Regions from separate parts of the Bacillus sp. M5A3_1b genome, predicted to be linked through region 2. Evidence: riboswitches for the same ligand, from Rfam matches in the RefSeq annotation. Region 2 holds a riboswitch; each other region holds the start of a gene.
The links. A riboswitch is a leader RNA that binds a small molecule or an ion and turns the genes downstream of it on or off. The one in region 2 is predicted to bind thiamine pyrophosphate.

Region 1 (2,274 bases), on a different contig from region 2:
GAGTTAGCTAAATTTGAGTCAGGCACATATAAAATGAAAATGGATTCATTTTATATCGATACAGTAATGGAAGATATATGTGAACACCTTTCTGTAGAAATAGAGAAAAAAGAACTTCGTGTTCATAAAAATATAGGTCCATTTGAAGTAGTCGCAAATCAAGGACGGATTGAACAAGTGATCGTGAACTTCATTACGAATGCCATACGTTATACACCAAATAAAGAAGATATTATCATTTCTACAATAGATGAGAAGGATCGTATAAAAGTGTGTATTGAAAATAAAGGCACTCACATTGAAGAAGAGCAATTAGATAAAATTTGGGATCGTTTTTATCGCGTGGATGCAGCTCGCCAGCGTTCACAAGGTGGAACTGGGCTTGGTCTAGCTATTTCTAAAAATATTTTAGAATTACACGAAGCTGAATATGGGGCAGAAAATACAAAAGATGGTGTATTATTTTACTTCTATTTACCGAAAAAAGCGTAGACAATGTAATCTACGCTTTTTTAATTTATTTTCATATTATCTTTACCTAATCTTTATTTTTAAGCGATATAATCTGGTTAGAAAATGAGGTTATGTAAGGAGTCGATGAACCGTGCATAGCAATTGGCTAAGTATAATGGTATTTATTTTCTTTTGTGTATTTATTGTATTTTTAATTGATATTACGATATGAAAAAAAGAGCGCTCATGAAGCGCTCTTTTTCTTCGAATTCAGTTGATAAGCATTGATGCTTTTGAATAAACGTGGTGAAGTGATAAATAAAAAGATAAGTAAAACGGTACATAGAATATAGGAACCAATCATTGTGCTACCGTTAAATATTAAAGAATATAGAACTGCTGATTGGCCTTTCGGTGCATATTGTCCCCAGAAAATAATACCGGCAATAAAGTGACAGAAGTAGCGAGCAAAGCTACCAACAAATGTGGCAACAATAATGTAACCAATAACTTTCTTTCCTTCGTTTTGTTTTTGTGAAGGTTTGTCTTTACGGCTACTTAAATTGGATTGTTCTAAGCTATTTACATTGGATGTTAAAAGTGCTTTTTGAATTGGTCGATAGAATAAACCAGCAAATCCAATGAATGCGAAAGCAACGAAGTATTCAATTAGTACTTGAATTGGTGTGACGATAATGGCATCGCCTACGACAATTTGTAATAATCCCCAAATTAAGCCTCCTAAGAAAGCCATTTTGAAGCCCCAGCGATATGCGATAATAAAAATAGGAATCATAGCGAATGAGATGGAACCACCTGTTGCTGATATTTTGATTGAAAGTGGTAAAATGTCGATGACCAGGGCGAAGGCTGCAAGAATTGCAGATTCGATCATCGCTTGTAAATTGGTGTTACGCATGTTGTCTCCCCCTAAATCCAAGTTGTACAAAAAAGAATAGATATCATAGGAGGATACGAAATACGTAAATAAAAAGAGGTATGTATTTCGGACGTTTGCACAATCCCTGCGTTAGCATTAACTAACAGGTTCGAAGGGTCGGAACGAAGTGTTCCCTCTCAGCGGCATGGCTCCCCCAGTGATAACGAGATTCTTTATTTGCTATTGTTTATTGTAAGCGAAATGGATGAGAATGGCAAACGAATACAGTATGACAATGATTGAAATAGAATTGTAGCGAAATATTAATAAATGTGAAGCAAAAGGGTATAGTACAAGAGAAATAGAGTGTGCTATAATTTTTTTGAAAATAATTATCATTCTCTTCTGAGGGGGAAGGTTATGAGCTTAGTAGATATTAAAATCGGTGAGAAAGTGTTAGTAAAAAGCGTTCAGTCTTTAGATCATTTACTAAAGAGAAGATTGGCTGCTTTCGGTCTTTCTGAAGGAAGTGAACTTCGCATGAAGCAGAAAGCGATGTTCAAAGGTCCTTGTACATTGGAGTGTCGTGGACAGTTAATTAGTATTCGTCATTGTGACGCGAAAATGATAAAGGTGGAATTAGCGTGAATAAGGTAGCTTTGCTAGGGAATCCGAATACAGGGAAGACATCATTATTTAATGCACTTACTGGTTCTTATGAATACGTAGGAAACTGGAGCGGTGTAACAGTAGAAAAGAAGGTTGGTAAATTAAAAGATAAGCAAGGGACATTAATTGATTTACCAGGTGTTTATGATTTGAATCCAGTTTCGCGTGATGAAGGTGTCGTTACAAATTTTCTACTAACAGACGAATTTCATCATATGTTAAATATAGTGGATTCTTCGCAATTCGAGAGAAATATGCATTTAACGTTGCAA
Region 2 (2,274 bases):
TAATGAACCAAGTAGTGCACTACTTGTACTAGCGTTGCCACGTACATTAAGTTTAGGTGTTGCAACTGTGTATTTCGTATTATTTTGAACTGTGATGCCTTTTACTAAAGGCTGTGAACCATTAGATACGAATGCTTTTTGTACGTAACCTGTTTTGCCATTATGTAAAATTTTATACCACTCGCCTTGTTCTTCTTGAATGGTAACGAATTTCCCATTTGGTAATACATCTAAAATTGAAGATTCTAAATTAGGTTCAGAACGAACGTTTAATGCATTGGCATTAACGATGTACTGATTATTAGATTGAAGTTTGTTTTTTAGTAGAATAGCATCTTTTTGTACGTAACCTACTTTATTATTAACAGATACTTTATACCAGCCATTAGTTGTTTCAAGTATGTTCACTTTCGTATTAAAGCGAATTGTATCAATTGAAGAGCTATTTGCGTTATCTTTTGTATGTAAGGCTACTTGATCGACTTTGACATATCCAGTTTTCACATTAGATAATTGTTCAGCGTTGGCTGTTTGTACATTTGTTTCTCCCATAGAAGGAAGTAAAGAGGCAATTGCGACAGTAGTTGCTGTTAAAGCAGTAGCTTTCATATTCATATAATAGAGACCTCCTCTAGTTGTATAGTTGTAATTTTATTATAGTATAAAGATATAATATAGTGGGTGTATTCACATAAATGTAATATGAAATCAATATAAAAATAAATTTTTCGAGGATAATAATTCCTTTTTATCCAATTAATTAGGATAATAATTTCTAACATAGAATATAAGTATTATATAGTTTTGTTATTTCGTTGACAATTGGGAAAATTAAAACAGTTGATGATGTCTTATTACGATGTTATACTGACAGTGTTAATTTCATAGTTTGCTAGGAGAGCTGGTGTTGCCAGCTGAGAGTAGGCCGTAAGCCTTTGATCCTTTTCATTACCTGATCTAGATTATGCTAGCGTAGGGAAGCAATTCGGACACTAATAATGAGTCCCCGTTTCTTTGCGTATAGAAACGGGGCTTTTTTGTTTGAAAATTTCATATTGAAACCACTAGGGGTGCTTGTTGTGCTGAGAGAGGAATAATCCTTAACCCTTACAGACCTGATCTAGGTAATACTAGCGAAGGGAAGTGGAACAACGAATAAATTATAATTTTATTTGCTGTAACCACTTCTTATTTAGAAGTGGTTTTTTATTTAGATATATAAATTGAAAGGGGATAGCGAAATGAAATTTTGCGATAGATTATTAGAAACTGTACAACCAGTTTGGGAGATGAGTCATAATCATCCGTTTGTAGTAGGTATGGGAGATGGCACATTAGAAAAAGATAAGTTTCAGTATTATATTATTCAAGATTATTTATATTTGTTAGATTATGCAAAGCTATATGCGATTGGTGTTGTAAAAGCAACGAATCCACAAGTAATGGGGAAATTTGCTGAACAAATTGATGGCATATTAAATGGAGAAATGACGATCCATAAACAATATGCAAAAAGACTTGGTATTTCTATAGAGGAGATAGAATCTGCAAAACCATCTGCTAAAAATTTAGCCTATACAAATTACATGATGTCTGTATCTCAAAATGGCACACTTGCGGAATTAATAGCAGCACTTCTTCCATGTATGTGGAGTTACTGGGAAATTGGAAAGCGTTTAAACGATATTCCTGGAGCAAGAGATCATGAGTTCTTTGGTGAGTGGATTCAAGGATATAGTTCAGAAGAATACGGTAGCCTTTGTATTTGGTTAATAGATTTATTAAATGAAATGGCAGTTGGAAAGTCTGACAAAGAGCTAGATCGATTAGAGGAGATATTCCTATATTCCAGTCGATTTGAATATTTATTCTGGGATATGTCCTATCGTAAGGAGATGTGGGGATTTGAGGAGCAAGAACATACTACAGTTTCATAATGTTTCTTTTCATTATGATGAGAAACCAATCATCAATGAATTAAATGCTTCTATACAAGATAAAGAGTTTGTAAGTATTATTGGACCGAGTGGATGCGGCAAAAGTACTCTATTTCGCCTTATTACAGGTTTAGAAGAAGCAAGTACGGGACAGATAGAGCTGACAGAAATAAAGAGCCATCCTGTAGGGTATATGCCCCAAAAAGATATGCTCCTGCCATGGAGAACGATTATTGAGAATGCTGCCCTACCGCTAGAGTGCCAAGGTGTACAGAAGAAAGAAGCACAAATAAAGGCAAAGGAACTGTTACATAAATTTGGCTTACAAGGGTATGAG
Region 3 (2,274 bases), on a different contig from region 2:
CAAACTCTGGTGGATCAAGTGTTGGGGTAAAGATTGTATATGATAAAGATGAATTAATTTCAATGCTGGAAACTGTGTTTGAATGGGATTCTGAAGTAGTAATAGAGAAGTATATAAAAGGTGATGAGATTACATGTTCAATTTTTGATGGAAAACAGTTACCTATTATTTCAATCCGACATGCAGCTGAGTTCTTTGATTACAATGCAAAATATGATGATGTTAGTACAATTGAAGAAGTTATCGAACTTCCAGCTGAATTGAAGAAACGTGTAAACAAAGCGTCACTGGCTTGTTATAAAGCATTGAAATGCAGCGTTTATGCAAGGGTGGATATGATGGTAAAGGACGGAATTCCATATGTAATGGAGGTTAATACATTACCAGGGATGACACAAGCAAGCTTACTACCGAAAAGTGCAGATGCAGCTGGTATTCATTATAGTAAACTATTAGATATGATTATTGAAACTTCATTAAAAGTAAGAAAAGAAGAAGGGTTTTAAGAAGCGCTATCATGAATACTTTTGACAGTAACATGAAGTATGTTATGATGAATGCAATACGAAAATTAAATATTTATCCACTAGGGGGGCCTATTATAGGCTGAGATCAAATGAGAATTTGAGACTCTTAGTACCTGATCTGGTTAATACTAGCGTAGGGAAGTGGGAAGACATTACTATTTTATGAATAAATACTGTCAATTTCACTTTCTTTACGTTTGTAAAGAAAGTTTTTTTATTTTACAGATTTAATAACTGTGGGTAAATACTTAAATTTTATACTTTATTGGAGGGATTTAAATGACATTTTCACAATCATTACGTCAAGAAGTAGATTCAATTTGGGAAGCTAGTTTTCATCATCCTTTTGTAAAACAACTTGGTGAAGGAACGTTAGATTTAGCTAGTTTTCGCTATTACGTACTTCAGGATTCATATTATTTGAGTCACTTCGCTAGAGTACAAACTTTAGGAGCTGCAAAGGCTCTAGAATTAGAAACGACAGCTCGTATGGCACATCATGCTCAAAATACATACGAGGCGGAATTATCTTTACATGAGAACTTTGCGAAGAAACTAGGGATAACACAAGAAGAGAAAAATAATTTTATCCCTGCTCCAACTGCATACGCTTATACTTCACATATGTATCGTGCTGCGTATGAAGGACATTTAGGCGATATCATTGCAGCAATTTTACCTTGCTATTGGTTGTATTATGAAATTGGTGAACGTTTAAAAGAGTGTCAGCCAGAAGAGCCAATTTATAACGAATGGATTTCTGCTTATGGATCTGATTGGTTCAGAACATTAGTTGAAGAACAAATTACACGGTTAGATACAATAGCTGAAAAAGTGACAGAGGCAGATCGAAATCGAATGAAACAGCACTTTATTATTAGCAGTCAATATGAATATTCATTTTGGGAAATGGCCTATACTTTAGAAAAGTGGCCAGTCAATACAGAAATAAAAGATGTAATTGGATAATGAGTAGAGGTATTGTTATTCACAGGTATGAATAATACTTATGTATATGATTTCACAAAAGAAGTATCGCAAAAAGACGCATCGATCTAAGTGCGTCTTTTTTCAATTTATAAAAATGAGCCTATGGGAAAAATAACCTAAAAATAGGTATATGAACAAGGTACATTATCTAGTGATAGGTCATACTTTGTAGGTGTACGTATTGAACTTAGTTGATAGCGCTATTTCTACTTAGATTTAACGAACAGAAATATAGGAAAGTATTGAAAAGGTTGAAGTTTATAAACGGAGGTCATGAAAATGAATCAGTTTCAACAAGAACTACAAGCGTTAAGCCTTAATGATTACCAGCCTGGAAATATCGTGTATTGGGACCAACAAAACCAATATCCATATTACTATATTGAAGATGCTGTTCGTCGCTGTGGAGGTTGTGGTGGTCGTTGTGGAGGTTGTGCAGGTCGCTGTGGTGGATTTCGTTGTGGTGGATTCCGTTGTATTGGTTGCTTTGGTTGTTTTGGTTGTGGGGGCTGCGGAGGTTGTGGTGGCTGTGGTAGTTGTTCAAATTGTTTTAGTGGTTTTAATGGTACTACTGATACAACTGGTACTATTGTAACATATGAATATTGATAAGAGAAAAAAGGAATCCATTAGTGAAGCATTATATAATTTTTATTAAAGAATTTAATAAAAACATATGTAGCATTCAAGTGAAAGAATGATATTTAGATTTTTAGTTGTAAATCAAGATAAGATATATAAAGCAATGACTAGACTT

Region 1: linked by a shared signal. The riboswitch ahead of ACLBWW_RS05700 (energy-coupled thiamine transporter ThiT) and the one ahead of tenA (thiaminase II) in region 2 are both predicted to bind thiamine pyrophosphate.
Region 3: linked by a shared signal. The riboswitch ahead of tenA (thiaminase II) and the one ahead of tenA (thiaminase II) in region 2 are both predicted to bind thiamine pyrophosphate.

What each region holds. Positions count from the first base shown of each region.
Region 1 covers NZ_JBKEZY010000001.1:1,066,294-1,068,567, reverse strand. Annotated here, with positions in the region: gene ACLBWW_RS05705 (sensor histidine kinase) at 1-492, shown strand, start outside; gene ACLBWW_RS05700 (energy-coupled thiamine transporter ThiT) at 698-1,372, opposite strand; TPP riboswitch at 1,458-1,559, opposite strand; gene ACLBWW_RS05695 (FeoA family protein) at 1,754-1,981, shown strand; gene feoB (ferrous iron transport protein B) at 1,978-2,274, shown strand, end outside.
Region 2 covers NZ_JBKEZY010000007.1:289,912-292,185, reverse strand. Annotated here, with positions in the region: gene ACLBWW_RS21220 (SH3 domain-containing protein) at 1-615, opposite strand, end outside; TPP riboswitch at 885-996, shown strand; TPP riboswitch at 1,057-1,159, shown strand; gene tenA (thiaminase II) at 1,242-1,937, shown strand; gene ACLBWW_RS21210 (ABC transporter ATP-binding protein) at 1,906-2,274, shown strand, end outside.
Region 3 covers NZ_JBKEZY010000006.1:294,261-296,534, reverse strand. Annotated here, with positions in the region: gene ddlB (D-alanine--D-alanine ligase) at 1-506, shown strand, start outside; TPP riboswitch at 579-684, shown strand; gene tenA (thiaminase II) at 807-1,496, shown strand; gene ACLBWW_RS18900 (heterocycloanthracin/sonorensin family bacteriocin) at 1,797-2,126, shown strand.